Regions from separate parts of the Mycobacterium sp. IDUB_21 genome, predicted to be linked through region 2. Evidence: predicted binding sites of a transcription regulator. Region 2 holds the regulator's gene; the other holds the start of a gene.

What was found. The regulator LexA, encoded in region 2, represses DNA repair genes until DNA is damaged. The targets are predictions, from matches to a motif close to CGAACANNTGTTCG.
Region 1: a site for LexA is predicted at 2,038-2,051, ahead of ruvC (crossover junction endodeoxyribonuclease RuvC). Genes of this name have one in related genera too.

Annotation. Positions count from the first base shown of each region.
Region 1 is NZ_JBVAXQ010000017.1:21,684-26,646, forward strand. Features, by position in the region: gene ruvB (Holliday junction branch migration DNA helicase RuvB) at 1-868, opposite strand, end outside; gene ruvA (Holliday junction branch migration protein RuvA) at 865-1,464, opposite strand; gene ruvC (crossover junction endodeoxyribonuclease RuvC) at 1,461-2,018, opposite strand; gene ACZYY4_RS20675 (sulfotransferase family protein) at 2,121-2,930, opposite strand; gene ACZYY4_RS20680 (YebC/PmpR family DNA-binding transcriptional regulator) at 2,943-3,698, opposite strand; gene pdxT (pyridoxal 5'-phosphate synthase glutaminase subunit PdxT) at 3,913-4,509, opposite strand; gene tesB (acyl-CoA thioesterase II) at 4,506-4,963, opposite strand, start outside.
Region 2 is NZ_JBVAXQ010000018.1:63,451-68,413, forward strand. Features, by position in the region: gene ACZYY4_RS21360 (NAD(P)H-dependent flavin oxidoreductase) at 1-867, opposite strand, end outside; gene ACZYY4_RS21365 (helix-turn-helix transcriptional regulator) at 864-1,538, opposite strand; gene folE (GTP cyclohydrolase I FolE) at 1,629-2,234, shown strand; gene lexA (transcriptional repressor LexA) at 2,259-2,948, opposite strand; gene ACZYY4_RS21380 (LysM peptidoglycan-binding domain-containing protein) at 3,182-3,682, shown strand; gene nrdR (transcriptional regulator NrdR) at 3,827-4,291, shown strand; gene ACZYY4_RS21390 (peroxynitrite isomerase) at 4,328-4,813, shown strand; gene ACZYY4_RS21395 (proteasome assembly chaperone family protein) at 4,822-4,963, opposite strand, start outside.

The sequences.
Region 1 (4,963 bases), on a different contig from region 2:
CCCCGACGGGGCCGCCGCCGAAACTGCGGGTCAACGCCGACAGCACCGCCCGGTCGAGGCGGTCCAGACCCAACTCGTCGACGTCGTAGACCGCCAGCGCGGCCTTGGCCACGTCGCGGGTGATCACCCCGTCGGCGCGCACCTCGGCGTAGTCGCGCACCCGGCGCAGCAGCCGGTTGGCGATCCGCGGGGTGCCGCGTGAGCGACGCGCAACCTCGGCGGCCGCTTCAGCCCCGAGCTCGATGCCCAGAATCGCCGCCGAACGCGCCAGCACCAGCTGCAGCTCGGCCGGCTCATAGAAATCCATGTGCGCGGTGAACCCGAACCGGTCGCGCAGCGGACCGGTCAGTGCACCGGAGCGGGTGGTCGCGCCGACCAGGGTGAACGGTGCCACTTCCAGCGGAATCGATGTCGCCCCAGGGCCTTTCCCGACGATGACATCGACCCGGAAGTCCTCCATCGCCAGGTACAACATCTCTTCGGCGGGCCGCGCGATGCGGTGGATCTCGTCGATGAACAGCACATCGTGCTCGACCAGATTCGACAGCATCGCCGCGAGATCTCCGGCACGTTCCAGCGCGGGCCCCGACGTGACCCGCAGGGAACTGCCCAGTTCGGTGGCGATGATCATCGCCAACGAGGTCTTGCCCAGGCCGGGCGGGCCGGACAGCAGGATGTGATCCGGTGTGCCGCCACGGTTCTTGGCGCCCTCGATCACCAACTGCAACTGTTCGCGTACCCGGGCCTGACCGATGAACTCGGCCAGGCTGCGCGGGCGCAGACCGGCGTCGATATCGCCCTCGCCGACGGTCAGCGCCGGCGACACCTCGCGGGCTTCGGTCTCGTCGCGGTCGTCGGGTTCGCTCATTTGGTCTTCCCCAGCCGGCTCAGCGCGGTCCGCAGGGCGTCAGACGTGCTGGCTTCAGGGGCCTCGGCCAGCACCTTGTCGATGGTCTCTTCAGCCTGCTTGGCGGCAAAGCCAAGCCCGACAAGGGCTTCGACCACCGGTGCGCGCACCGCGTGGCCATTCACGGCTGCACCGGAGACGCCGCCCTCCCCCGCCACCGGCCCGATCTTGTCGCGCAGTTCCAGCACCATGCGCTCCGCCCCGCGCTTACCGATCCCGGGCACCCGGGTCAGCGCGGTGACGTCGGAGTCGGCCAGCACCCGGCGCAGCGCGGTCGCGTCGTAGACCGCCAGGGCGGCCAGGGCGATCTTGGGCCCGATCCCCGACACCCCGATCAAGGTCAGAAACAGATCACGCGCGTCGGCGTCGGGAAAGCCGTACAGCGTCATCGAATCTTCCCGCACGATCATCGCGGTGATCAATCGGGATTCGCCGCCGCGGCGCAACGTCGACAGTGTCGCCGGTGTGGCCATCACCTTGTAGCCGACCCCGGCCGCCTCGACCACCACGTGATCGAGTGCGATGTCGATGACCTCACCGCGCACCGAGGAGATCATGCCCGGGCCGCCTTGAGCTTGGCGGCGTAGCGGCGGCGCTGTTCGGCCGCCAACGCCTCGGCGGCCGCCATCCGCGCGATCATCGGGGCGCGCCAGCAGTGGCAGATCGCCAGCGCCAGCGCGTCCGCCGCGTCGGCGGGTGTCGGCTTTTGCTGCAGCCCAAGGATTCTGGTGACCATAGCCGTCACCTGAGCTTTGTCGGCCGCGCCGTTGCCGGTCACCGCGGCCTTGACCTCGCTGGGCGTGTGGAAATGCACGTCGATGCCACGCCGGGCGGCCGCCACTGCGATCACCCCACCCGCCTGGGCGGTGCCCATCACAGTGGAGACATTCTGCTGGGAGAACACCCGCTCGACGGCGATGACATCGGGTCGGTGGGTGTCCAGCCAGTACTCGGCGGTGTCGCTGATCGTCAGCAGTCGCTGCGGCAGGGGCTGATCGGCCGGGGTGCGCACCACGTCGACGTCCAGGGCGGTGACCTGGCGCCCGGAGCCGCCCTCGACGACCGACAGCCCGCAGCGGGTCAGCCCGGGGTCGACACCCATCACCCGCACCGCACGCTCCCTACCGTAGTGAACACCTGTTCGAACAGTAGCGGTCGGGGCCGACGCTCCCCGGCAGGACACGCGGAGTCGCGGTCGCGGATCGCGCCGTCCTCACACCACCCGCAGGCCGGCGGGAATGCTCGCCGGGTCGCGCCAGAATGCGTCGCGGACGAACCGGCCGAACAGGTCCGGCGGCAGTACCGTGTCGCGCGGCTGCGCTCTGACCGCGCCGTGCACGGTGTGCAGCCCCGGCGTGCCGGCGCGTTCGTCGAAGTCGGTGACGTCGTAGTCGATGTTGTCGAAGCTGTGCTCGAACACCGGCTCGTCGATGAAGTCGTAGATGGCGCGCATCGTGCGCTCGGGGTCGGTGGTCAGCGACTCGTATTGCACCACCAGCAGCCGGTCCCGCTGCGCGCCGTAACAAGCCTGTTTGAGCATGTCGTAGGGCGCGCCGACCATTCCGTCTTGTCCCACCACGCCGTTTGCCCGGGTGTAGACGGTGCCGCCGGGGTTGAAACCGAAGATCGACGACGGGGTGAACACGTTGCGCTGGATCAATCGCTCGATGCTGTCGACCACCCACTGCAACTCGCGCACGCAGGCGATCATCTTCGCCTCGGGGAACAACCGCGAGACCGCCGGCATCCAGCCGCACCAGGCCCGGTTGGTATCGAAGATCACCTCGGCGGGGCAGTCGGCGTAGAAACTGTCGAACAGCCCGTGCAGGATCCGTTCCCGCTTCGTGTCGTCGATGAACACCGAGAACTCGTTGCGGGCGCTCATCTCGCCGAGCAGGGCGCCGAACAATCCGGCCAGCGGGCCCGACATCCCGGCCTCAAAGCGCGGGTTCTGCCGCAGCAGTGCGGCCAGCAGGGTCGAGCCCGACCGCGGCAGGCCAGAGATGAAATGAATCGCAGACACCGGCGCGGGTCGCTACTCGGCCTCGAGCGCGGCCAGCACCTCGTCGGACAGGTCGACGTTGGTCCACACGTTCTGAACGTCGTCGCTGTCCTCGAGGGCCTCGACCAGCTTGAACACCTTGCGGGCCGCATCGACGTCCACCGCGACGCTGACCGACGGCTGGAAGCCGGCCTCGGCCGAGTCGTAGTCGATGCCGGCGTCCACCAGCGCGGTGCGCACCGCCACCAGGTCACCCGGTTCCGAGATCACCTCGAAGCTCTCCCCCAGGTCGGTGACGTCTTCAGCGCCGGCCTCCAGCACCGCCACCAGCACGTCGTCCTCGGTCAGCCCGTTCTTCTCCAGGGTGACCGTCCCCTTGCGGCTGAAAAGGTAGGCGACCGAACCCGGGTCGGCCATGGTGCCGCCGTTGCGGGTCATCGCCACCCGCACCTCGCCGGCGGCGCGGTTGCGGTTGTCGGTCAGGCACTCGATGAGAACCGCAACACCGTTGGGCCCGTAGCCTTCGTAGGTGATGGTCTGGTAGTCCGCCCCGCCGGCTTCCTCACCGGCGCCGCGCTTGCGGGCCCGCTCGATGTTGTCGTTGGGCACCGAGTTCTTCTTCGCCTTCTGGATGGCGTCATACAGCGTCGGGTTACCCGACGGATCTCCGCCGCCGACCCGCGCCGCGACCTCGATGTTCTTGATCAACCGGGCGAAGTTCTTGCCGCGGCGGGCGTCGATGACGGCCTTCTTGTGCTTGGTGGTGGCCCATTTGGAATGGCCGCTCATAGCCGTCCTACCTCACTGTGGCTGGAGAAAAGGTCGCCCAGTGAGTCTACGGCCACGACGTCCGCGCTCCGGCACCGTGCACCTTGCTTGCGCCATCGGGTGTTTACTATGAGCCGGGTCACAATACCGTGGAGGGCAGCGATGCGCTCTGCCCGGTACACGCGCAATGACCGGGCAGTCGGCGCAGGCGTGCACCCCGCCGGCTGAGGACCGATCAGGCTTGCCCTGCGACGATGTCGATGAACAGCCGATGGATCCGGTGATCGCCGGTCATCTCCGGGTGGAATGAGGTGGCCAGCACCCCGCCCTGCCGCACCGCAACCGGGTGTCCGGCGGCCTGTGCCAGTACCTGGACCCCGGGCCCGACCCGCTCCACCCAGGGCGCCCGGATGAACACCGCGTGCACCGGCCCATCCAGGCCCGCGAACGCCAGATCGCCCTCGAAGGAATCGACCTGCCGACCGAAGGCGTTGCGCCGCACGGTCATGTCGATTCCCGACAACGGGATGGCGGCCCGGCCCTCGGCGCCCGCGTCGGCGATCTCGGTGGCCAGCAGAATCATTCCCGCACAGGATCCATATGCCGGCATCCCGTCGGCCAGCCGGGCCTGCAGCGGGTCGGTCAGCGCAAGCTCGCGCAGCAGATGACTCATGGTGGTCGACTCCCCACCGGGAATCAGCAGGGCGTCGACGTCGTCGAGCTCCGTGCGACGGCGCACCGACACCGCCTCGGCGCCGACGGCATTCAGTGCGGCAAGGTGCTCGCGTACGTCGCCCTGCAGTGCCAGCACGCCGATGCGCGGGCTACTCACTCGCCGGTCGGCTGGTACCCGGACGGGTAGCGGGTCAGCCCCTCCTGCATCACTGCGGCCACCATGTCGCCGGATCGGTTGTAGATCTTTCCCTGGGTCAGCGCCCGGCCGGCGCCCGCCGACGGCGACGACTGGTCATAGAGCAGCCATTCGTCGGCCCGGAAGGGGCGCATGAACCACATCGCGTGATCCAGCGACGCCACCTGCAGGTGGTCACGGTCGGCGGGGTGGACCGACCAGGCCGAACCCAGCAGGGTCAGGTCGCTCATATAGGCCAGCGCACAGATGTGCAGCACCTGATCGTCGGGCAGCCGGTCGCGATGACGGAACCACACCTGCTGCTCGGCGACCCTGCCCGGAATGTGCGGCAACAGCTCGCGCGGCACCTTGCGCAGCTCCCACTCGGCGAACGCCTTGAACCCCTCGTCGTCGAAGGCCTTCATCTCACCGATAT
Region 2 (4,963 bases):
GGGCAGCGCCGGGGTGTAGAGCGGCACCGACACCCGCTGCATCGCGAGGATCGTGCCCAGCGCGCCCACCGGCATCAGTCGCCCCAGCGGTGCACCGATCCGATTGAATGCCCGCACCGCTGGCGGGCCGAGTTCGTCTCGTGCACACCAGCGTTCGGTGAGTGCGTTCGGGACGACCCGGTGCGCCAGCGGCCAGCCCACCCCGAACAACATGGTGCGGATGGTTCGCTGCGCGCCCAGCACCCGCTGCTTGTAGTCGGGATGCGCGCCCGACTCCTCGGTGAGCAGGAATCGGGTCCCGGCAACCGCCCCGGCGGCCCCGGCCGCCAGCAGTGCCCGCACGTCGTCGGCGTCGGCCACCCCGCCGGCGGCCAGCACCGGGGCTCCGCCCGCGGCCTCAAGCACCTCCGGCAACGTGACCGCGAGCGGCCGGTCGGCCACCAGATGGCCGCCGGCCTCGACGCCCTGCGCCACCAGGCCATCGGCGCCGGCAGCCAGCGCCCGACGGGTCTGCGCGGCATCACCGGCGGTGCACAGCACCGGGATTCGTGCGGTCCGCAGCGCCGCGATCCAGCGTGCGGGAGCCCCGTCGTGGAACACGACCAGGGCGGCACCGGCCGCGATGCAGGCGTCGATATGGGCGTGGCGGGTGAACGGCACCAGTAGATTGGCGGCCACCGGACGGCCACCGGCCAGCGTCACAGCGCGACGCAGCTCTGCTGCGAATCGGCGCGGATCGCTCAGCCCGACGGTGCCCAGCCCCCCGGCCGCCGACACCGCGCCGGCCAACTCCGCTCCGGCCACGCCGCCGCCCATCCCGGCCTGCACGACCGGGGCGTCCAGTCCCAACGACTCCAGCAGGGTCACCGGCGCCCACCTCCTGATGCTCGGACCGTGACACAGCACCGTCGCTCAGACGGAGTCAGCGCTGCCCGCCGCGGCGGCTCGCCGACACCTTCCAACATGCCCTGGATCAGTTGCAGATTGAGCCCGCACACCGCCTCGGTGTACTGGCGGGCCAGACGTTCGAAGGGACAGTTTCGCAGCTCGATGTCCCCGTCGGCGGTGACCGCAGGTTCGTAGCCGAATTCGTAGAGCGCCTCTAAGACACCGTGCTCGGATGCTCCGGCCCGGCCGGCCCGGCGGGCAGCCGCCGAGATCGCGGAGCGCACGGCGCCGGCGTCATCGCCGGCCAGCGCGGTGACCAGTAGGTCTGCCAGCAAGCGATAGTTGCGCGGCGGGACGCTCACCGACAGCTCGTCTCGGGTGCGGGCATAGCGCTTGGCGGGGCGCCCGGCACCGGGCCCGGACCGGCCGGCGGGGCGGGCATAACTCACCGACAGGATCCCGGCCTCGGCGAGTTTGTCGAGGTGGTAGGCCGCCAGGGTGCGGCTGATTCCCGCGGCGGCCGCGGCGTCCTCCCGGGCCACCGGTTCGTCGCACGACGCGACGTACTGATACAGACGTCGCCGGACCGGGTCGTCCAGACTGCTCAACCCGGCCAACGGATCCAGACCGCCGCAGGAAGGGGAGCTCATGGCCCCAATGTAACACCAAAAAAGTTTGACAAATAGGGCCGAATGCCGCCAATCTAAACACAACACTGACTGTCGATAGGGGAGATTGAGATGTCGGTAGCCATGTACGCGGACCTGTGCGACGTCGGTCGCCCGGTGCCGGATCTCGACGCCGCAGAACAGGCAGCCGCGGCACTGCTGCATGCGCTGGGCATCTCCACCACCGACGAGGGACTTCGGGACACCCCGCGCCGGATGGCGCGCGCCTATGCCGAGATGTTCACCCCGAAGCCCTTCGAGGCCACCACCTTCCCCAACGACGAGGGTTACGACGAACTGGTGCTGGTCCGCGACATCCCGTTCCGGTCGGTCTGCGAGCACCATCTGTTGCCGTTCACCGGAACCGCCTGTGTCGGCTACCTGCCCGGCGACCGCATCGTGGGTCTGTCGAAGCTGGCCCGGATTGTCGACTACTTCGCTGCCCGGCCCCAGGTGCAGGAACGCCTCACCAAGCAGGTGGCCGACTGGCTCACCGAACAACTGCAGCCGCGTGCCGTCGGAGTGGTGATGAGCGCCGAGCACACCTGCATGACGTTGCGCGGCGTATATGCCACCGGGTCGATCACCGTCACTTCGACCCTGCTGGGCACCCTGCGAACCGATGCGCGCTCCCGCCAGGAGTTCTTCTCACTTACCGGCTTCGGCGGCACCCGGTAGGCGGTAGCCGCCCCGAACCGTCCGTCAGACCTTGCGGATTACGGTGACCACCTTGCCCATCACTACCGCGTCATTGCCCGGAATAGGGTCGAAAACGGGGTTGTGCGGCATCAGCCAGACCTGACCGCTGGTGCGTTTGAAGGTCTTGACGGTGGCTTCCCCATCGATCATCGCGGCCACGATGTCGCCGTTGTCGGCGACATTCTGCTGGCGCACCACCACCCAGTCCCCGTCGCAGATCGCGGCATCCACCATCGACTCACCGACGACCTTGAGCAGGAACAGCTCGCCCTCACCCACCAATTCGCGGGGGAGTGGGAAGACATCCTCGACCGCTTCCTCGGCGAGGATCGGCCCGCCCGCAGCGATCCGGCCCAGAACCGGTACGAAGGCGGGTTCGGGCAGCGCGTCCGAGCCGGCCAAGTCGGTGCGCGGCGCGGCGGCGGCGGCCGACTCGTCCGCGCCGCGGACGTCGACGGCGCGCGGCCGATTGGGGTCGCGCCTCAGATAGCCCTTGCGTTCCAGTGTGCGCAGCTGGTGGGCGACCGAGGAGGTCGACGTCAGCCCCACGGCGTCGCCGATCTCGCGGATGCTCGGTGGGTAGCCCCGGTCATTCACCGAAGCGCGGATGACGTCCAGAATGGTGCGCTGCCGGGCGGTAAGCGGTGAATCAGGTGCAGGTCCCCGGGTTGCGGTCGTGCTGCTGTCGCTCATAGGGGCGAATGTAGTCGCCTGCTCGCGATTAATCAAACATGTGTTCGAGGTGTGTCGCGCGCGCGTTCGAAGTCGGACGCCGGCGACGCCCTGGTGACCCCTTGTTGTCGGAGGGCTTCGCTAACGTTTTCGACAATAAATCGATCACATGTTCGGATATCGAACATACAATCGATTATGATTCGAACAGTCGAGCGAACACCGGTCGCCGACGCGAGTGAGGAGAACCGCACATGATGCTCATCGACACGACCGCTCCGACGTTCGACCCGGCTGGGTCCGAGCGAGTCCGGACCCGCCGCGGCCCCGGCACGTCGGGCCGTGCGTGTGCGGTCCACACCCGCCCCGCCCGACTCGTGCGATCGCGACCCGACGGCGCGGCGCTGCGGCACCGCGGCAGCGGCGTACTGATGTCGCGCACTGCTCATCGGCCACAGCCCGCCAAGCCCATCACACCAGCGACCACCGTCGTGCTCGCCCTGCTCGCCGCGGGCATCACGATATGGCTCGGGCTGGTGGCCCAGTTCGGTGCCGCGGCGGCCGGCGGTCAGCCGGTAGTGCCCGATCAGTTGGGCGTGGTGCGGGTCCAGAGCGGTGAGAACCTGCAGCATCTGGCGGCCCGGGTCGCTCCCGACGCGCCGAACGGCCAGGTCGTCGATCGGATCCGCGAGCTCAACCAGCTGGAATCGGTGGCACTGGACGCCGGCCAGACGCTGATCGCCCCGATCGGCTGAATGTCGATGTCCGGCCGGCCGCTGGCCGCGGCTACTACGACGCGCCGCCCGGTGCTCGCGCAGGTACGCTCTCAGTTGTCCCAGTGGTCCGGGTCGCCTCAGCTATTGCAGGTGCCCGGCTCTCGGCACGGCGAAGGAGCGGCCATGCACTGCCCGTTTTGTCGCCATCCAGACTCTCGGGTGGTGGATTCCCGCGAAACCGACGAAGGTCAGGCCATCCGCCGCCGACGTTCCTGCCCGGAATGCGGCCGACGCTTCTCCACTGTGGAGAGTGCGGTGCTGGCCGTGGTCAAACGCAGCGGCGTCACCGAGCCGTTCAGTCGGGAGAAGGTCATCAGCGGGGTGCGCCGGGCCTGTCAGGGCCGGCAGGTCGACGACGATGCGCTCAACCTGTTGGCCCAGCAGGTGGAAGACGCTGTGCGCGCGGCGGGTTCACCGGAGATCCCCAGCAACGAGGTGGGTTTGGCGATTCTCGGCCCGCTGCGCGAACTCGACGAAGTGGCCTACCTGCGATTCGCCTCGGTGTACCGCTCGTTCTCCTCGGCGGCCGATTTCGAGCGGGAGATCGAGGCGCTGCGCGAGCACCGCGAAGTGCCCAGTACCGGTTGAGGCTCGCGGCACCGCACCGCGCACTACGCTGATCTCATGGCACCCGACCTGCACCCGAATCTTGTGGAGTTGGCACCGCTGTTGGGCACCTGGTCCGGCCGGGGCTCCGGGGTGTACCCCACGATCCCGTCGTTCGACTACCTCGAAGAGGTGGTGTTCTCGCACGTCGGTAAACCGTTTCTCATCTACGGCCAGAAGACCAAGTCGGCTGCTGACGGTCTGCCGCTGCATGCCGAATCAGGGTATCTCCGGGTGCCGCAACCGGGCCGGGTCGAGTGGGTGCTGGCGCACCCCAGCGGCATCACCGAGATCGAGGTCGGCAGCTACGCGGTGATCGCGAACGGCATCGAACTCGAGATGTCCGCGCCGACGATCGGACTGGCGCCTACAGCCAAAGAAGTGACGGCGCTGAGCCGTCGCTACCGCCTCGACGGCGACGAGTTGTCCTACACGTTGGACATGGGGGCGGTCGGCCAACCGGCACAGAACCATCTCACCGCTGCGCTGCGGCGAACGGGGTAGACCCACGGTCACACCGGGTCGTCGTCGCCTCGGTCCTTCTTCGCCTCCTGAGCCAGGAATCGTTCGAACTCGGCGCCGAGTTCGTCGGCGCTGGGCAGATCCTCGTCGCGGGCCAGCAGTGAGCGGTTCTCCTGCGCGGCGATGAACGCG